Regions from separate parts of the Pseudomonas sp. 9Ag genome, predicted to be linked through region 2. Evidence: riboswitches for the same ligand, from Rfam matches in the RefSeq annotation. Region 2 holds a riboswitch; each other region holds the start of a gene.
The links. A riboswitch is a leader RNA that binds a small molecule or an ion and turns the genes downstream of it on or off. The one in region 2 is predicted to bind cobalamin.
Positions count from the first base shown of each region.

Region 1: another riboswitch for cobalamin. It lies ahead of ALTERO38_RS10545 (cobaltochelatase subunit CobN); the one in region 2 lies ahead of btuB (TonB-dependent vitamin B12 receptor).
Region 3: another riboswitch for cobalamin. It lies ahead of ALTERO38_RS02155 (TonB-dependent receptor); the one in region 2 lies ahead of btuB (TonB-dependent vitamin B12 receptor).

Region 1 covers NZ_LR733836.1:2,364,432-2,371,256, reverse strand. Annotated here, with positions in the region: gene sohB (protease SohB) at 1-675, shown strand, start outside; partial or broken gene ALTERO38_RS10565 (YhdH/YhfP family quinone oxidoreductase) at 687-1,675, shown strand; gene ALTERO38_RS10560 (DUF934 domain-containing protein) at 1,937-2,437, opposite strand; gene ALTERO38_RS10555 (nitrite/sulfite reductase) at 2,421-4,079, opposite strand; gene ALTERO38_RS10550 (DUF2970 domain-containing protein) at 4,446-4,664, opposite strand; cobalamin riboswitch at 4,824-4,956, shown strand; gene ALTERO38_RS10545 (cobaltochelatase subunit CobN) at 5,043-6,825, shown strand, end outside.
Region 2 covers NZ_LR733836.1:2,164,632-2,171,456, forward strand. Annotated here, with positions in the region: gene ALTERO38_RS09525 (hypothetical protein) at 1-185, opposite strand, end outside; gene btuB (TonB-dependent vitamin B12 receptor) at 224-2,098, opposite strand; cobalamin riboswitch at 2,208-2,426, opposite strand; gene ALTERO38_RS09535 (metallophosphoesterase) at 2,586-3,389, shown strand; gene nhaD (sodium:proton antiporter NhaD) at 3,439-4,704, opposite strand; gene ALTERO38_RS09545 (hypothetical protein) at 4,865-5,185, opposite strand; gene ALTERO38_RS09550 (C40 family peptidase) at 5,290-5,820, opposite strand; gene ALTERO38_RS09555 (C40 family peptidase) at 5,904-6,551, opposite strand; gene ALTERO38_RS09560 (cytochrome b/b6 domain-containing protein) at 6,689-6,825, opposite strand, start outside.
Region 3 covers NZ_LR733836.1:478,780-485,604, forward strand. Annotated here, with positions in the region: gene ALTERO38_RS02130 (phosphatidylglycerophosphatase A) at 1-22, shown strand, start outside; gene ALTERO38_RS02135 (TIGR02281 family clan AA aspartic protease) at 117-764, shown strand; gene ribA (GTP cyclohydrolase II) at 885-1,502, shown strand; gene ALTERO38_RS02145 (hypothetical protein) at 1,499-1,918, shown strand; gene ALTERO38_RS02150 (cobalamin-binding protein) at 1,918-2,718, shown strand; gene ALTERO38_RS02155 (TonB-dependent receptor) at 2,778-4,691, opposite strand; cobalamin riboswitch at 4,786-4,999, opposite strand; gene dxs (1-deoxy-D-xylulose-5-phosphate synthase) at 5,256-6,825, opposite strand, start outside.

The DNA.
Region 1 (6,825 bases), 200 kb from region 2:
CTGACCATGGCCACTCCGCAGGATGAAGTCGTCTTGCGCCTTGAAAGCGGCGGGGGGATGGTCCACGGTTACGGTCTTGCAGCGTCACAGCTGGTGCGTATCCGTGATGCCGGCGTGCCACTGACGGTGTGTGTCGATAAGGTGGCTGCCAGTGGTGGCTACATGATGGCCTGTATAGGTCAGAAGATTCTCAGCGCACCTTTTGCAATTCTTGGCTCCATCGGCGTCGTTGCGCAATTGCCCAATCTCCATCGGTTGTTGAAGAAGCATGACGTCGATGTCGAAGTGCTGACTGCAGGTGAGTTCAAGCGGACCCTGACCATATTCGGTGAAAACACTGAAAAAGGCCGGGAGAAATTCCAGGATGATCTTGAAACGACACATGAGCTGTTCAAGAACTTCGTTGCGCGGTATCGCCAGCAGCTGAGTATCGATGATGTCGCTACCGGCGAGGTATGGCTCGGAATTGCGGCGCTCGGCAAGCAACTGGTTGATGAGTTGCAGACCAGCGATGAATACCTGGCTTCCCGCGCACGTGAGGCAGACCTGTTTCAGCTGCATTATGCAGAGAAGAAAAGTCTGCCTGAGCGATTCGGCATGGCTGCAAACGCCGCCATTGAGCACGGTGTACTGAAAGGCTGGACCCGTCTCAATGAACAGCGTTTCTGGCAATAAGGGGTTTGATGGTGGCTCATTTCAAAGCACTGCAAACCAACGAAACCGACGGGCGTTTCGAGACACGCCTGATCGAGCGGGACACCAATGATTTGCCGGCTGGAGAGGTGCTGATACGCGTCAGCTTCTCTTCGCTGATCTACAATGACGCCCTGTCAGCGAGTGGCAACCGCGGCGTCACCCGCAATTTTCCACATACGCCGGGTATCGATGCGGCTGGGACTGTCGCCGAGTCAAGCGTCAGCGACTTTGCCGTCGGTGATGAAGTCATCGTCACCGGTTATGACCTCGGGATGAACACGTCGGGCGGTTTCGGCCAATACATTCGCGTGCCAGCTGCGTGGGTGATCAAGCGTCCGGTCGGGCTGTCTCTGCGTGAGGCCATGGCTCTCGGAACGGCCGGCCTGACCGCTGCACTATGCATAGACCAGCTTGAACAGGCAGGTCTCGACCGACTGATTCGCCGATCCTGGTAACAGGCGCGACCGGGGGTGTCGGCAGCATTGCGATAGCCCTGTTGTCCAAGCTTGGATACAGGGTGGCCGCAGTGACGGGCAAGGCTGAGCAAGGCGACTTCCTTCGCAAGCTTGGCGCTACGGAAATCGTTGAGCGTAGCGCGCTGCAGGCCAGTACCGAGAAGCCATTGCTCAAAGAACAATGGGCGGGAGCGGTCGATACGGTGGGCGGCGACATATTGTTCAACGCAGTGAAGTCACTGCGACGTGGCGGAAGCGTCGCCTGTTGCGGCCTGACCGCCGGAACGAATTTTCAGGCCAGCGTGCTGCCATTCATCCTGCGTGGGGTGAATCTGTTAGGGGTTGATTCGGTTGAAATCCCACTGGTTGTGAAGGCTTCCATGTGGGACAAGCTTTCCGTGCAATGGAAGCTTTCTAATCTTGATGACTTGGTGCAGGAGATCTCGCTGGATCAGTTGCCTGAAGCGATTGAACGAACCCTAGCAGGACAACAGACTGGAAGGATATTGATTCGACTCGACTGATGGCGGCTGCTCTGACGCCATTAGCGTTTTGCTTGTTGAGCATAGTCAAAAACGATTTATCAGCCTTTATCGATTGAGCGAAGCTAACGCTACTTCAACATAGCAGGAGCCGCTCATGAAAATACTGGCCGAGATAATCAAGGCAGCGTTCGGTAAGCATCCGATCGTTGCCGCGGAGCGGATAGAGCATCCGAACTTCTGGATGTACCAGTAATAAAAAACCCGCCGAGAGGCGGGTTTTTTTATAGCGCAGCGTTGGCCTCAGTCTTGTCTGCGACGAAACAGCGGAAGGGGTTCGTCTGCGGCAGACTGGTAGGTGACCGAAAAGTCGTTCAACCCTTCCAGCGCATCATAAGGGTCGCGATCTGGACGCACTGCGAAGGCGTCGAAACCACAACGGCGCATGTAGAACAACTGGTCACGAAGCACATCCCCAATGGCACGTACTTCCCCTTTGTAACCGTAGCGATCACGAAGCAGGCGTGCGCTGGAGTAATGGCGGCCGTCGGTGAACGCCGGGAAGTTGAGCGCGATGACCTGAAAGTTATCCAGCTCTTCGGCGATCTCTTCTACGGCCTCGTCGGAGTCGAGCCAGATGCCAAGACCGCCATCACGAGCTTTCAGGGCATGAGCATGATCGAGCCATAGCTGGAAGGGTACGATCAGATCGTCGCAGTTGGACAGGCCGTCAAGGGTCACGTCTTTAGGCAGCAGGTGCCAGGTCTCATCAATGACCTGACCGTCCTTAATGATTCGCTGCATAGACACGCTCCTTGAAGGGGTCGATACCGATTCGGCGGAAAGTATCGAGAAACTGTTCATCTTCTGTACGGTGCTCCACATAGACGCCGATGACCTTCTCGATCACATCTGGCATGACATCCTGGGCAAACGAAGGGCCGAGTATCTGGCCGAGGCTCGCGTTACGGCCGGAACTGCCGCCGAGTGAGACCTGATAGAACTCGGCGCCTTTCTTGTCCACGCCCAGGATGCCGATGTGGCCTACATGGTGGTGACCACAGGCATTCATGCAGCCCGAAATATTCAGGTCGACATCCCCGATATCGAACAGGTAATCCATGTCATCGAAGCGGCGCTGGATCGCTTCGGCAATCGGGATCGATTTGGCATTGGCCAGGGAGCAAAAATCGCCGCCCGGGCAGCAAATGATGTCTGTCAGCAAGCCGATGTTCGGCGTGGCGACACCCAGTTCCCGCAGCTCATGCCACAATTCGAACAGACGTGACTGCTCGACATCGGCCAGGATCATGTTCTGTTCGTGTGAATTGCGTACTTCGCCAAAGCTGTATCGGTCCGCCAGATCGGCAATGGTGTCGAGCTGCTTGTCCGTCACATCACCCGGGGCTACGCCAGTGCTTTTCAGGGACAGCGTCACGGCTGCATAGCCGGGCTTTTTGTGAGCAACGACATTCCGTTCCCGCCAGCGAGCGAAGCCTGGATGCTCCGCGTCAAGCTGCGCGAGTGCAGCGCTCTGGTCATCCAGAGGCTTGTAAGCGGGATCGACGAAGAACTTGCTGACCCGGTCGACTTCGGCCTCGGTCAATGTATTTGCGCCGTCTTTCAAATAGGACCATTCAGCCTCGACACGTTCGGCGAACACTTGCGGGGTAAGCGCTTTGACAAGGATCTTAATCCGCGCCTTGAACTTGTTGTCACGACGGCCATAGCGGTTATATACGCGCAGGATCGCATCGAGATAGGTCAGCAGGTGCTGCCATGGCAGGAACTCATTGATGAAGCTTCCTATGATCGGCGTACGGCCAAGGCCGCCGCCGACAGACACGCGGAAGCCCAGCTCGCCGGCGTCGTTGTTTACCGCTTCGAGACCAATGTCGTGCACTTCGATAGCAGCACGGTCGTTCACGGCGCCGTTGACGGCGATCTTGAACTTGCGCGGCAGGAATGCGAATTCCGGGTGGAAGGTCGACCACTGACGAATGATTTCGCACCAGGGCCGTGGGTCGATGAGCTCGTCCTTGGCAACGCCAGCGAACTGGTCGGTGGTGGTGTTACGAATGCAGTTGCCGCTGGTCTGGATGGCATGCATCTGAACAGTTGCGAGTTCGCCAAGGATATCGGGTACGTCTTCCAGTTCCGGCCAGTTGAGCTGAACGTTGGTCCGGGTGCTGATATGGGCATAACCCTTGTCGTACTTGCGAGTGATGTCGGCCAGCTTGCGGATCTGAGTAGACGACAACAGCCCATAGGGCACAGCAATACGCAGCATCGGCGCATAGCGCTGGATGTACAGACCGTTTTGCAGGCGAAGAGGCAACAGTTCTGCGTCAGTTAGTTCACCGGCGAGATAGCGGCGAATCTGGTCACGGAACTGACGCACGCGATCCTCGATGATGTGTTGGTCATACTGGTCGTATACGTACATAAATGTCCTGTTTTTTCAGGCTGTCTACAGCTTCTGCGCGCACGGCCGCGCACCCGTTGATGGGAGGCCGGCACGATACCAGCTAGCGTTTATGCGCAAAAGTGATGTTTGGGAATATGTTTAGAACGAAACGCTGCTTTTCAGGCATTTCAATCGCTGGCCTTGAGCGCTCCGTATGCATGGTCTTAACTGCAATCAATGCGATCCTCCACAACAAGGTATACCGCTGTGTCAGAGCATTTTAAACGCCATGATAATGACAGCCGCGCAGATGCCGCCGCGATCTTCTTTCTGATCCTGCTAGCGGTAGCAACAGCAGTGTTCTGGGTAAGTCACCAGTAGACGAGGCGGCTCCGGCTAACCGTGTCAGACGCCGACCAGATAGAGCACCAGTTTGACGACGCCGAGTATCACCAGAACGAACGCTACGGTGAAGCCGATGCCCAGAAGAATGAAATGGCTGGGTTTACCGTGGCTGAAGTCTCGTTCTCGATTTTTCCCGCTTTGCACGCCCAAAGCGCCGGCTAGCATGCTTTGAAGCATCTGCCGCAGCGTGAGCGATTTGGGTTGCCGGTCTTCACTCATATCTGTCTCCGCAAGGCTCGCTGCCTGAAGTCTAGTCAGCAATCCAGCTTCTGCAGACATCGATCCTATTACCAACTGAGCCGTTGCGTCGTCAGGCTTGTGTTTGCTTGATCTTGCCCGGACCGGCGCGTAAGGTGCGCGGCTTGGCCGCCCAGCGGTTGAACACATGAAGTGCGTGGTGCCCGGATCATGGTCCGGGTTAAATGGGAAATCAGTGCAAGCTGATGCTGCCCCCGCAACGGTAGAGTCGATTCGACTGAGCCCGATACCAGCCCGTACTTCCCAGGAACTGTCGCGGTGGGCGACGTCCTCAGAGCATGCCGTCTGCCTTTCTGGCAATAGCAGCTCTGTTGCCCACTGCATCCGGATGGAGTGGGCATGTCTTTCGCGTTTCGCTGCGTGTTTCTAGCGCTTCTGCTGCTGGCTCCAACGGTGCCGGCCAGTGCCAATCAGGTCAATGCGATCATTTCGCAGTACAGCGCTGCCGAGTTCGCTTCGGCGGCTGCCACCTTCAAGCAACGATACCCCGACCGTACCGTCAGTGCGCGCACCCCCGAACAGCTGGCTGAGCTGGACGATGCCGAGGTCGGCCAATGGCTTGCCAGCGGAACGCGTTTGCTCGTGGTCGGCGTATTCGGGCCTGAAGCGGAGCGTCTGCGCCCGCTGATCGACCAACACAGCACTGGCGAACGCTTCATCATGCACAGTGACCAGGCGCTGGTGGCGCTAAGTCGTAGCGCCGGAAACATGCTCTTTGCCAACCGGGACCAGGCGGTACGCCTCGGTGCTGAGAAACCCGGCGGCGATCTGGGTGACTGGGTGCAGGCGCTAGCGGCGGCCAATCCGATCCAGGCGCATTGGATAGAAGCGCGCAGCTATTGGCTGGCCGGTGGCAGCGAAAACATTGCGCGTTTGCTGGCCTGGTTGACGGCTCGTGACACTTCGCGCGGCAGCGCCGAGCCTGCACAGGCGAGGTCGGCGTTGCGCTTCTATCAGGACGGAGTGGTAAAGGAGCCGTCGGAACTGGCGTGGCGCGGTGAGCGAATGGTCGCGGTGATCGACCATGGGCGCGCTGACCGACGCGGAGATTCCGACCTCAACGATGCGCTGTGTCAGACCCTGCAACAACGCGACATCGCGTGCGTCAGCCTGTTTGGCAGCTGGGGCGACGGCACGCTACAGGCGCTGCGCTGGCTCAACAGCGCAGAACATCCACCGCTGGCGGCGGTCGTCGTGCTGCAGGATTTTGTCCTTGGTGGCGGCGAGGGTCGTGAAGACGCAACGGAGCTGCTGAGTCAACTCAATGTGCCCGTGCTCAAGGCCCTGCGTCTGGATGACCGAGACGAGAACGCGTGGCTGCTGTCCAGTGATGGCCTCGCTCGCGACAAGGTGCATTACCAGCTTGCGATGCCGGAATTGCAGGGCACCAGTCAGCCGATGGTGCTGGCGGCGTGGGAATCGTCCCAGATCGACCCGAACTCAGGGATTCGCTTTGGCTTCAGCCAGCCGATGCCATCCCGTGTCGAGGCGATGGCGGCGCGCCTGGCCCGCTGGCACCAATTGCAAACCAAGCCCAATGCGGACAAGCGGCTGGCGCTCATCTACTACAACCACCCACCGGGGCGGCACAACATCGGCGCAGACAACCTGGATGTACCGCAATCGCTGTTTGCCATTCTTCAGCGCTTGAAAGCCGAAGGCTACAACACCGGCACCTTGCCGGACTCGCCGGAGCACTTGCTGGAACAGCTGCAGGAGCAGGGCGTCAATCTGCCTGAACAGGGCGACGCGCTGGCTGCGATGGCGAAAAAGGCCGTTACCGTCAACACCCATAGCTACCGCCGCTGGTTCCGTACGCTGCCATCGGCAGTGCAGGCTGAAATGGTGCAGGGCCCGTTGGGATACTGGAACGCACAGATGCGCCGTGCGCTGCACGCTTCCCATCTAGACAGCGCCCGGCTGACGCTGAAGACAGGTTCCAGCGAGTTGCACCATGTGCTCGACGGTGTTGTGCATCCGGCACGCGAGCGCGCGCTGGATCTACTGGCTCAACTCGAAGCGTTCTATGAACAGGCACTCAGTCAGCCTGGGCTGGCTGATTGGGAGCAGGCCGAAAGCCTGATCCAGGCGCTGGCTGATACCGGTATCGAGGGGTTGCGTG
Region 2 (6,825 bases):
GACGCCTCGACAAACAAAGCCGGAAACACCCAGCGCGGCGCCAGCAGCACACCCGCCAGAAAGAACACCGCCCATGAAGCGCTTGGCAAATTTACCGAGGCGAAGTGTTGGCCACGGGTCATAGCCATCAGCACCGCCAGCGCAATACCGACAGCCAGTTGGGCTCTTGGGGACAGTTTTATCATCGGTGTTCTCCTTTGGGACAACGCGCCAGCGGGCGCGATTAGAGTGCCTGGTAGCGGATCGTGAAATGGATCGCGCGGCCTGGCTGTTCATAGGTCTGGGCGGTTTCGTAATCGCGGTCGAACAGGTTGCTCAGCTTTGCCTGCAGTCGCCAGGCATCATCGAGACGGTACTCACCACGCAAGTCTACGAGGGCGTAGCCGGGCAAACGCTCGGCTTCGGTATTGCTGGATTTGTCGAAACGCTCACTCGCTGCGTACAGCGTTGTGCCGACAGCAAAGCGGCCAATGGCACGGTCCAGGTCCACATTCAGCGTCCGTTTGGCGCGCCGCGGCAGCAGATGCCCGTGATTGGCTTTGCTACGGTCCTGTGGGTCTAGGACGGTCACCGAGGTGACGACATCCCAGCCCAGCAGCTCGGTGCCGACCACGCCTTCTATCCCGCGAATGCGCGCCACATCGACGTTCTGCGGCTGCATTGGACTGCTGCCACTCCAGATGATCAGGTCCTCAATCTGATTTTCGAACGCGTTGAGGCCCCACTCGCCCCATTGCTGCTCACCCTTCAGGCCCAGCTCATAGCTCTGCGACTCCTCCGGCTGCAGGTCGGGGTTGCCGGCAGTGAAGCCGGTGTCCGGCGCGTAGAGATCGTTGAAGGTGGGCGCCTTGAATGCCGTGCCGTAGGACGCGCTCAGTATCAGGTTGTCACGCAGGTCATAGCTCCAGCCGAGATTGCCGGTGTCATGGTTGCCGAACTGCTCGTTGTCATCGCGACGCAGGCCGGCCAACACGCCGTGACGGCCGAAGCGGCCCTGGTACTGAAGATAGGCGCCTTTGTTGTCGCGCGTGTCGACCGCATAGTCGTCCGTCACGTCGATGCGGTCTTGCTGGTAGTCGAAACCAAGGGTTAGCAGCTGATCTTCAGCCACGCTGAAGTCATTCTGCCAATTGAAAGAATCGCGCTTGGTATCGAAACGCGAATAGAAACGACCGTCGCGGAAGTTGTCGGTGTTGTCTTCGCTATGCCCGGCCTGCAGGGTGACCAGCCATGGATCGATCGGCGTGAATCGTGCCCGGCCGCCTATGACTTGCTGGCTGCCGTCGCTGTAGGCAAAGCGGCCCGTAGCACCCGAAGTGGACCGAGAGTCGTAGTCGCTGTGAGTGTCGACGTGCAGCCAGCTGCCATCCAGCACCAGTCCACTGTCGAAGCGGTAGCCGCCGCGCAAGGCGCCCGACAGCTCACGATAACCGTCGGCATCAGCTTCATAGGCGCGAGGCGAAGTGGGCCGATAGGCTCGCGAATTGATGCCGTCGGTTGACGCGCTCGCCACGCCGAGATTGAACCAACCGGCACCCTGGCTACCGGATATGCCGGCGGTACCGTCAAAGCTGGAGCGACTGCCCGCGCCTGCGGAGAAATAGGGTTTGAACCCTTCGCCATCGCCGCGCCGCGTGAAGATCTGCATGACCCCACCCACCGCTTCCGAGCCGTACAGGCTGGAACGCGGACCGCGGACGAGTTCGATACGCTCGATCTGCTCGACCGGTATGTTCTCAAGCGACGCACCGCCCGATGTGGCCGATCCGATTTTCACCCCATCAACCAGAACAAGCAGATGCTGGCTGCTGGTACCGCGCACATAGACCGAAGAGGTCTTGCCGCGTCCGCCGTTGGAAGCGACGTTGACGCCAGCCAGGCCGCGCAGCAGTTCAGGAACGCTCTGCACCTGACTGCGCACAATCTGCTCGCGAGTAATAACGCTGGTGGAGGCAATCGGGCTGAGCACCTGCTCGGTCCGCGTGGCCGTGACCACCTGTTCGTTGAGATTCAGCGGCTGTACCGGCTGAGCATGGGAAAGCGAAGCATAGCCAAGCAGCACGAACGCTGCCGAGGTGTTGAGGGTCTTGCAGGTCAAGTTCAGGTCTCCGTCGTGCCCGCCGCACGACAACAGTCGATAAGGGCAGACGGAGAATGCGAAGGGAGCGCAGGTGCAAGCAGCCGCACCCCGATCAGCGCCCGCCGCACTGCCGTGGAATGCGACAGGCCGGTCTCCGGGCTTGCGAGCGGATGCCTTGCATCCTGGAACCGCAGCCTTCCCATGCCTGTGGCACAGTGGCTGTGAGCGGTGTCCTGTCTCGCCTACCGTTGCGGGGGCAGCGCCGGAATCTTCATCGAATGAACCGGCTTCCCTGTTTCACCCCTCTGGCGTTTCGCCAGGGGGCACCTGAAGCAGCGCGGAGGGTAGTCCAAGGCCCTGCGCAGCGCAACCGAAAGCGATCAGGACCCGAGCCAGAACAGGTTTCGGGAGCGCTGCTTGCGATTTACCGGAACGCCGGGCGCCGATTGGCTTCGAATGCAACAATGCCACCCGTCACAGACATCAGACGAGAAGACAGCCACCCATGACCAGCATCGTGCAGATCTCCGACACTCACTTCGGCACCGAACAGCCCGCCGTCGTGCAAGCCATGGAAGACCACGTGCGCGAGCACGGCGCGGACCTGCTGATCTTTTCCGGCGACATCACGCAGCGCGCCAGGGCTGGACAGTTCGCAGCTGCTCAGGCCTTCGTGCAGCGCCTGCATGGGCATGGCATCCCGAAGGCGCTAGTGATCCCGGGGAACCATGACATCCCGCTGTATAACGTCTTTGCGCGTTTGTTCATGCCCTACCGCAACTACCGTCGCCACTTTGGTGACGATCTGGAGCCGACCTTCGAAAACGACGAGATGCTGGTCATCGGCCTCAACACCACCCACCCCAGGCGCCACAAGGATGGACTGGTGACCGACAAGCAGGTGCATGCGGTTGCCCGGCGCCTCAAGCAGAGCGACCCGAACAAGATCCGTATCGTGGTGGCGCACCAGCCCTTCGGCGCGATGGTGCTGAGCGATCTGAGCAACCTTCAGCACAACGCAGATAATGCGCTGCACCGTTGGGCCGATGAAGGGTTGGATCTGGTAATGGGCGGGCACATCCACCTGCCCTATGTATTGCCCTTGTCCAAGCAGTACACCGCGCTGTCTCGCGAGATCTGGATGGTCCAGGCAGGCACCACCCTCTCATCACGCGTACGCGGCACCTCTCCAAACTCGTTCAATCGGTTGAAGCTGCACCCGGGCGCTGACAAGAAGGTCTGTGTCGAGCGCTGGGATTTGCTCGATGATCAGTTCGTGCTCGGATCGCACTTCAACCTGCATTGGTAAACGCAGCAGCTCACCCACCGGTTCTGAGCTGCCGCGTCCCGAGCGCGGTTCAGCCCACCGCGCCTGCCACAGCAAGCCCGGTCAGATACACGCCAGCGAAGCCGAGATTGAATGCAACGAACAGGTACAGGCTGTATTTGAGGTAGCTACCGAAGGTCAGCCCCGGCACCTTGCTCATGGCCACGATGCCGGCTGCGGAACCGATGACCAGCAGCGAACCACCGACGCCCACTGCATAGGTCAGCACCATCCACTCGGCGATGCCCATTTTAAGTCCGGACTTCAGCAGTGCTGCGGTCAGCGGTACGTTGTCGATCGCGGCCGACAGGATGCCCATCAGGTAGTTGGCGACCACGGCGGGCACCTGGTCATAGATACGCACCAGGCCGTCGAGCACATGGATTTCCTTGAGCATGCCGACCAGCAGCAGGATGCCGAGGAAGAACAGTAAGGTCTCGAACTCAACCTGACGGACGTATTCCAGAATCGGATCGGTTTCGATGTCGTCGCTGAAGAAGCGCGCCACCAGAAACATGATCGACAACCCGGTCAGGAAGGTCAGCACGGGCGGAATCTGGAAGAAGAAGTTGCCAGCGATGGTGCACAGGATTGTGCCGAGAAAGATCAGTGCGATGGCAATGTCGACCCGGCGTACATCGGTGCGATGGCTCTCCACCACGACCTGCCCGCTCATGCCCAGCGAGAGCATCGCCGCTAGCAGCATGACCGCCAGAAAAGCCGGGAGCGCCAGCAGCAACAGCTGCAGGATCTGTACCTTGCCGGCTAGGAAGATCATCAGGGTCGTGACGTCACCGGTGATCAGCGCCACGCCGCCGGAGTTCACTGCAAACACCACCAACGCCGCGTATTTGATGGTCTTCTCAGCGCTGAGCTTGAGCGACATGATCAACGTGATGGAGACCAGCGTCGCGGTAATGTTGTCCGCCAGCGAGGAGAACACAAAGCAGAACGTCGCCGTCAGGAACAGCAGCTGCCGCTCGCTGATCCGCTTTGGCAAAACCAGGTAGATCAGGTTCTCAATCAGGCCTTTCTTGTTCAGGTAGGCGACAAAGGTCATCGCCGCCACCAGAAAGATCCATAGCCCGGCGATCTCCGCGATGTTTTCGTTGAGGCTGGTGAGCACCAGGTCGCGTTCGGCGCCCTGCGGGGAAAAGATGAACAGCAGCATCCACGCTAATGTGCCGAAGAACAGCGTGACCTTGGCTTTGTTTACATGGGTAATTTCTTCAAGAACGACACCGAGCAGAGCGGCCACGGCGAGGCCGATCAGCACGTACTGAAGTATTTCAGGCATGGGGCACCTAACGGATAAGGAGGGACGGTTCGTGCGCGGGTGCGCACCCGAGAAGTTGGGGCGCCGATCATAGCCAAAGTGCGACAATTCGACACCTGACAAATGTCAATTCGAAGATATTTCGAATTATTCCGCCGCACGGGTGTGGCTTGGCAGCCGTTTAATGGCGTGGCACGAAGCCGGCAGGCTTAGCCGACAACCAGTCAACGAAGGTGCGCAGCCGAGCATCGGCCAGCAACGCGTCGCGGCTGTTGAAGCTGAGCGCCAGCTCCTTTTCTGTAAACAGGCGATGGATCTGGTTGTGGCAGGGCCGGCAGACCCACAGCGTGGCGGTAATACGCTCCTCCCGAGGGAAGCGCTTTCGGATATAGGTCTTGCCGTGCAAGGCCTTGGGAATCAGGTGATGGCGGGTCAAAGGCGCCTGCCGCAGGCACAGCTCGCACACTTCAGGCTGGTCAGGCAAACGCAGGAGTGGCGCCATCTAACGACCTCTTACTCGCAGCGCCTGAAATCCGCACCAGCTCGGCGTCGCGGGGAGCAGAGAAAGTAAATTCCGGCGCCTATCATGTTCGACTCCCGCCAGCGTTAGGGGTTTTGAGCGAGACGGTCACCGTCCAGCACGCGCTTGGCGCTGAGGTAGCTCTTCTGCCAATAGCTGTTGGAAAGACTGTCCAGGCGTACCGTTCCGCCGGTTGAGGGTGCATGGACGAAACGCCCTTCGCCGACGTAGATGGCCGCGTGACTGACACGACGCCCGCCGCTGGTGGCAAAGAACAGCAGGTCACCTGCTTTCAAGGCATCACGCCTGATGGTAGCGCCCCGCATGGCGTTCATCTCGCGAGTCGTACGCGGTAATGCAACGCCGGCTGCGCCTCGGTAGACGTAGGTAATCAGACCACTGCAATCGAAGCCGCCATCAGGGGAATTGCCGCCGTAGCGATACGGCGTACCGACCAGCCCCAGAGCCGTAAACAGTACGTCTTCTGCACTGCCGGGGAACTCATGCGGTGTTGGCAAAGGCGCGACGACTACCGGTTCGACCGGCGCTTGGCTGGAACAGGCAGCAAGCAGCATCGCGGACAGCAGAACAGCTATAGAACGAGCCAGAAGAGGCATGGCAGAGCAGTCCAGGCAAATGAGCCATCACTCTGCCGGCATGCAGAAATGGATGCAAGCCCGATGCAGATCTATCTCAGCACTCAGTGATGACTGGAAACAGCGCTTGAGTTGTGGGCAAGGACCAGGACGCGCTTGGCTTGCATGAAGCTGGAACGCCAGTACTTGTCATCAAGGCTGTCGACGCGAACGCCGCCGCTGCGACTACTGGACGAGTGAATGAACCGGTCACCGCCGATGTAGATACCGGCATGGCTGACCTGACCGCGCCCACGGTTGTTAAAAAAGACCACGTCGCCCGGCTCCAGCTCGCTGCGTTTGATCTTCGGTGCTTCCAAATTGATCATTTCGCGGGTAGAGCGTGGCAGCTCGATGCCGGCCTCCTTGCGAAACAGAAAACTGACGAAACCACTGCAATCAAAGCCGGTTTTCGTGGAGCTGCCACCGTAGCGGTACGGGGTGCCCACCAGCGTGAAGCCGCGCTCAAGCACGCTATCGGCCAGAGCTGGCAACTCGTAGCTCTCGTCATCGGCGAGTTCACGAAGTTGCTGCTCGGTGGGTTCGTCTGTTACGGCTTGAGAGTCGGCATCAGCCTCTGCTATCTCGACCGGGAAATCGAACTGGAACTCCTGCGACAGCAGCGGACTTTCAGTCTGCTCCGGCTGCGCGGCACAGGCCGCCAACAGCGTAATGAGAGCAAAGGGCAACAGGGGTGCGAGGCGTTGGCGCATGGCACTGACAGGTCGGGAAGTCGAAAGTGGCGAAACTATGCCTGCGGTCGCTCCGATGAGCAAATTCTATTGCCGCAAATGTGACCGACTAGCTGCGGCAAAACGTCTGCGCGACCTGCACTTCAACTCACAGTTGATCATCCGTCGCGGTGATTTTCTCGGCCCAAACCGAAGATCGCCCCTAACAGGTTATCGCCTCTGAGTTGGTGGACCACAGCGAACATTACGTGGCCATACCAGTAGTACCAGAGCAGCTGGCCGAAGAATTTATGCT
Region 3 (6,825 bases), 1.7 Mb from region 2:
TGCAGTGCGGTTGCTGGCCTGACCCGGCTTGGGCTCTGGCTGTGCATCGGATCGCTGCAAGGCCTGGATGCTCTATGAAAGAATGCGACCTGCCCAGATTCTAGGAGCCGCCGCTGATGCGCCCTGTTGCCCTGCTGTTCGCCGTTGGCCTTTCACTCGTCTCGCTCGCTGTCACGGCCGCGCCCCGGGTGCAGGTTGTCGGCCTGTTTCCTGGCGCTGCGGTATTGAATGTCGATGGCCAGCGCAAGCTCGTACGGGTTGGCCAGGTGGCGCCGGGCGGTGTAGAGGTGGTCAGCGCAGATTCGAAAGGCGCCGTTCTGCGGGTAGATGGCGTCGAGCGCAATTATGGGCTTTCCCGTGAGCTGAGTTCAGGGTTCGCCGAGCCTGATCGTCGCCAAGTGAGCATCGCTCAGGGGCAGGGCGGTCACTACTGGATAGCCGGTTCGGTCAATGGACAGCCCGTGCAGTTTCTCGTCGATACCGGCGCCACCTCGGTAGCGATCAACGAAATCCAGGCGCGGCGCCTCGGTATCGACTATCGAGTTGACGGCCGGCAGATCGTCGTAGGCACGGCAAGCGGCACGGCGAAGGCCTGGCGGGTCAACCTCAACAGCGTGAAAGTCGGCGCGATCGACGTGCTCAGGGTCGAAGCCGTGGTGGTGGAAGGCAGCTCACCTACCGACGCCCTGCTTGGCATGAGCTTTCTCAGTCGCGTCAGCTGGCGCGAGGATCAAGGCGTTCTGAAGCTCGAATCCAAGATATAGGCGAGGCCCCTCGTGATAGAGCCTTGCCTATATCCACCGAGGTCTGCGGTATCTTCCGATACAGCTTGCCGCAGCACTGCTGTTACAATATCCGCTTTTCCGCCTTCTGGAGTTTCTCCGGTGTCAGTCGTGTTCGTCGCCGCTTCCCAACTGCCGACGCCGTTCGGTGTGTTCACCATGCATGGTTTTCTCGATCAGGACACTGGCAAGGAACATGTCGTACTGACTCTGGGCAATGTGGCCGACGGCAAGCCCGTTTTGGGTCGCCTGCATTCCGAGTGCCTCACCGGTGATGCCCTGTTCAGCCTGCGTTGCGATTGCGGGTTTCAACTAGAAGCTGCGCTGCGTGCGATCTCCGACGAGGGTCGTGGGGCGTTGTTGTATCTGCGTCAGGAAGGCCGCGGCATCGGCTTGCTGAACAAGATCCGCGCCTACGAGCTGCAGGATGCCGGCGCCGATACTGTCGAGGCCAACGAGCGCCTGGGCTTTGCCCCGGACATGCGTGACTACGCTATCTGCCTGCCAATGCTCGAGCATTTGGGCATTGCCGAAATCAAGCTGATGACCAACAACCCACGCAAGGTAAAGGCTTTGCAAGGGTTCGGCATTCGTGTCGCCCAGCGCATGCCGCTTGAAATCGCTCACAACCCGCATAACGAAAAATACCTCGCTACCAAGGCCGGCAAGCTCGGTCACATGCTCGGCGAGATCCATCAGGGCGAAGCCGAGCAGTCGTGAATCGTGCTGCCGCCCGTCGCCAGCTGTCACTTGATGGCTGGCTGCAACTGCTGCTGGTAGTAGTGCCGGTGCTTGCTGCCAACCAGCTTCCCGAGCTGACTGGTAGCCACCAAGATTTCCTTGCGTTCCCGTTGTTCTTTATCGGCCTGGGCCTGTTGTTTCTCAGCTTGCCGCGCTTCACCACGTACAAGCATGCGCTGATCAAAACCGAGCGAGCGTTCGACAGCGAGGCAGAGCCCTCAGCGTGGTCCGCGTTGCGAAATGTTCGTCTACGCGCCCTACGAATTGCCGGGCTGCCGGCCTGGGTCGCTGCATTTGGCGCACCGCTCGGGGTCGAACCAGTGGCACAGCTGCTGCTGGTGTGCGGCAGCCTGATGCTGCTTGTTCTCTATCGCGTCCCACGTCAGCTTCAGTGATGCGTACCTTTCTGCTGTGCCTTGCGCTGCTGGCGTCGCCGCAATTGTCGGCCGTCGAGCGCGTAATCAGCCTGGCGCCCTCGCTCAGCGAGATCATGCTGGAGCTGGACGCCAGCGATCTTCTGGTCGGCGTTCTCGACGGTGGCGAACGGCCGGTGGCGCTGGAGGGGGTGCCCTCGGTCGGGCGTGTGGGACAGCTCGAAATGGAGAGCCTGCTCGAGCTGCAGCCAACTCTGGTGCTGCTCTGGCCAGACAGTATCAGCCGTGCGCAGCGCGACCAGCTCACTCAATTTGGCATTCCGGTACTTGTCGCTCAGCCGACCTCTTTAGCGCAACTCGCCAACCAGTTTGCCGTGATCGGTCAACGCGTGGGGCGAAGCGAACAGGGACAAGCACTCCAGCGCCAGTTCAATCAGGGTTTGGATCAGCTGCGTCAGCGCTATCGCCGTGAGCCCCCGCTGGACGTGTTCTACCAGATATGGAATCGCCCGCTTTACACGCTCGGAGGTCCTCAGATCATTGGTGAAGCCATCGAAATCTGCGGTGGTCGCAATGTCTTCGCCGATCTGCAACTCCCCGCGCCGCAGGTCAGCGTGGAGTCCGTGCTGTCCCGTAACCCTGACGTAATCCTGGCTGGCAGCGGTGCTCAGCTGTCCGAATGGAACGCCTGGCCCCAGCTGAAAGCGGTGCGTAAAGGGCAGCTCTGGGAAGTGCCCGATAAGGGGCTGGAGCGACCGAGCTTCCAGATGCTTGGGGCGATCGAGAAGCTCTGCGAGGTGATGGGGCAGGCGGTTTACTGACCGGGCGCAAGACGCCCGCACTCCACTGCGAACTGGACAGCCGGCCTTATCCCCTGGGTTCAAAAGCGATAGCCCACACTTAGCTGAATATCTTCTTCTGGCGCTGGGTACAAAGCCTTGTTGCCTGCTTGCCAGCTGTTGTAAATGGCGTAGCTGTCGTAGCGCTTTCCAGTCAGGTTGTTGATGCGAAGTTTGGCGTTGAGGTTTCGGTATTCGTACCGGATAGCGGCATTGAACAACGTATAACCACCCTCCTTTGGTAGCGCCAGGCCATCATCGCTGGCTAAGTAACGCGGGCCTGTATAGATGGCCTCAAGATATCCGTGAAGATTAGCAATGATCTGGTAGTCCAGATGCATGGCGGCACTGTGGCGTGATACCCAGGGGATTTCATTGCCCTTGTTGGCACCTGCACGCAGCTCCGTATCGGTAAAACTGTATTGGCCTCCGACGCGAAGTCGATCGGTCAGTTTACGCTCAGCCTCGAGCAGCAGGCCTTCGCGCCGAGTCTGGTCCAAGTTTACATTAGCGCCCCAGCCACCAAAGGCATAAGGCGCGTAGAGCAACTCATCGTCGAGATCGAGCCGGTAGAGGCTGGCCTGGTAGAGTTGGGTGGCGTCTTGCCAGGCGATTCCCGCTTCCCATGACTCGCCCGTCTGTGGTTTGAGAAATTCGATGCCAGGCTCGACGAGCGCGTTTTCGTTGACGTTGGCCCAGCGCAGAACTTCCTCGCGTTTAATGAATGCGTGAGTCTGGTCATTCACCTGCCAGCTCAGCGCTACGCTCGAGCTGTCTTCGCTGTCGCTGCGCGTACGGCCGTTGTGTCTGTTATTCACTTCACTGATGCGATAGCCGAGGCTTAGAGTCAGGCGATCGGTTAGCGGTTGGTTGACTTGCGTGTACCAGTCTCGCTGCGTTTGCTCGGCGTCGCTGCTTAGCGTCGGGTAGAACGCATACGTTGCCTGGTAATCGGCCTTCAGGTAATCGAAGCCCAACAGCCACTCGCCGCGGCCTGACGTACTGTCCCAATTGGCGGTGAGGCGAGGGCTGATGGTTTCGACGCGGGTCCCTTCTGTGAACGGACTACCTGAAATCAGGCCCGCCCCATCGCTGTCTCTGATGCTGTAGTCCAGGTTCGCGGTCCAATGGCGACCTAATGCCTGTTCGCCCGCAAAGCGATGCACGTCCGTCTTGCTGTTGTTCCATTCGTTCGAGGTGCTTGCTCTGCGGTCGGCGCGGCGTTGCGCGATGGTGAGGCTGCGCGGGTAGAGCAGCTCATCGTCGATGTTCTGGTATTCGTACAGAAGCCAGCCGCTGTCATGGTCATAGCGGAGGCGTCCGAACAGGTCGCGGTAGCTGGCGTCGTTGTGGTCGCGATAGTTGTCCGTATTCCGGGTCTCGCCGCTGATATACGCCGAAAGACCACCTCCGAATGACTGAGAAACATGGCCTCGGTATGCCTCCAGATCATGACTGCCTTGGGTGGTTTCGATATAGGCTTCGTTGCCGGACGGGCGTCGCGTAACGATGTTGACCACCCCACCGACAGCCTGGTCGCCGTATAGGACTGTTCCGGCGCCGCGCAAGATCTCGATCCGCTCGATGTTTGCAAGCGGTACGCTATTCAGGTCCGGGCCGCTGAGACTTGGATTGTTCAGCCTCCGGCCGTCGACCAGAACCAGCACGTTGTTCACCGCGTTGTCCCCGAAACCACGCAGGCTGATGGAGGCATGGTTGCCGTCACCGAGCGTGTCACGGATCTGGATACCAGCTTTCCCGTTCAGCACCTCTATCAGGCTACTGGCTGCACTCCGCTCGATTTCGTTCCTGTCGATCACTCGAGTGCTGGCCGGAGCAGGCTTTTCCAGGGCAGTCGCTCGGGTGATGACCATTGGAGGAGCTTGGTAAGGCTCCAGGGCGGCAGCAATGCTCGGCAGCAGCGCCACGGCCAAGGCAATAGGAGACAGTTTCATCAGGTTCGATCCTCAAAAGTTCAACGCTTTTGAGAAGGGCAGGAACAAGGGCGGAATGACGGGCAGCCGCGCTTGACGGTGCTGCCCTCCGCAACACCAGTCGAATCCGTCAGGCCGGTCTCCGGGCTTTCGACACGCACCTTGCTCGCCTTCCCGTGACGTGCACAGTGGCGGTTGAGCGGGCGGTGATCCTCTGATCACGGTCGATTACCGTTGCGGGGGCAGCGCCGGCCTTGCTCTTCGAGCGCACCGGCTTCCCGTTTAATGCGGACCTGGAGGTCGCGCACACCTGGGCGGATTGGAAATCGCGCGAACCTTACGGCCTGGGCTGGGGAAAGACAAGCGAATGAATGGTGCGCCTCAACGCAAGCGTTTCGACGGTCAGAATTGGTCAATTGGATCTTGATGTGGCGCATGGTGCGCTAGGTCGACCTGCCAAGCCGGCTGTAGAAGCCCAGCGCGAATCATGCTGTCCTCGATCCGCCGAGCATGGGGCGGATCGAGGTGACGCAACTTTCGCGGTGTGGCTAGCCGTCTCGCTGCTACCTGCGGTGGCGCTGGACCCTACGGCTGGGTGCGCAAGTCCGCCAGGCGCGCCTGAACCGCAGCTTCAATTCCGGCGGCGTCCAGTCCGCACTCCTTGATCATCTCGGTGGGTTTGGCATGTTCGACATAGTAGTCGGGCAGGCCAAGATGAAGGATCGGTGTGCTCAGGTTCTGCGAAGCGAGGAACTCGCCGACCGCGCTGCCAGCACCGCCCATGATGCTGTTCTCCTCGATGGTCACCAGTAGGTCGTGGCTGTCGGCCATCTGGCGAACCATCGCCTCGTCCAGGGGTTTGACGAAACGCATGTCGACGACGGTTGCGTCCAGGGCTTCGGCAACCTGCATGGCTTCCGGCAGTTGCACACCGAACACCAGCAAAGCGACCTGCTTACCTTCGCGCCGCACCACTGCCTTGCCGATTTCCAGCGGTTCGAGGCCCGGTTCCAGGCTTGCGTTCGGGCCGGTACCACGCGGATATCGCACGGCGGCGGGACCTTCGAAATGATAGCCGGTGGTGAGCATCCGGCGCATCTCGTTCTCATCGCTTGGGGTCATCACCAGCATGCCGGGGATGCAACGCAGATAGGTCAGGTCGAAGCTGCCCGCGTGGGTCGGACCGTCCTCGCCAACCAAACCAGCGCGGTCGATGGCGAAGAGTACGTCGAGGTTTTGCACCGCGACGTCATGAATCAGCTGGTCGTAGGCACGCTGCAGGAAGGTCGAATAGATCGCCACCACGGGCTTGGCGCCTTCACAGGCCATGCCGGCAGCGAGGGTAACCGCATGCTGTTCGGCAATCGCGACATCGAAGTAGCGGTCAGGGTAGCGCTCGCTGAAATCGACCAGGTCGGAGCCTTCTTTCATCGCCGGGGTGATACCCATCAGGCGCGGGTCTGCCGCAGCCATATCGCACAGCCACTGGCCGAACACATTGGAATATTTGGGACCGCTGGGTTTCTTAGGCTTGACCGGCGCGCCGATGGGTTCGAGCTTGCTGATCGCGTGCCAAGTGATCGGGTCGACTTCGGCCGGGGCGAAGCCTTTGCCCTTTTTTGTCACCACGTGCAGAAACTGCGGGCCGGAGAGATCTCGCATGTTACGCAGGGTGCCGATCAGGGTCGGCAGGTCATGGCCGTCGATGGGGCCGATGTAGTTCCAGCCGAGCTCTTCGAACAGTGTGCCGGGGACCAGCATGCCCTTGGCGTATTCCTCGGTGCGACGCGCAATTTCCCAGGCGCCGGGCAGGCGCGAGAGGACCTTTTTGCTGCCTTCGCGCATGCTCGAATAGGTACGACTGGAGAGAATCTTCGCCAAATAGTTGGATAGGCCGCCAACGTTGCGCGAGATCGACATGTCGTTGTCGTTGAGCACCACGAGCATGTCTGCACCGACTTCCGGTGCGTGGTTCAGCGCTTCGAAGGCCATCCCGGCGGTAAGCGCACCGTCGCCAATGACCGCAATCGACTTGCGTTTCTTGCCTTGCATTCGGGCGGCGATGGCCATGCCCAGGGCGGCACTGATGGAGGTGCTGGAGTGGCCGACGCCAAAGGTGTCGTACTCGCTCTCGCTGCGGCGCGGAAAGGCAGCG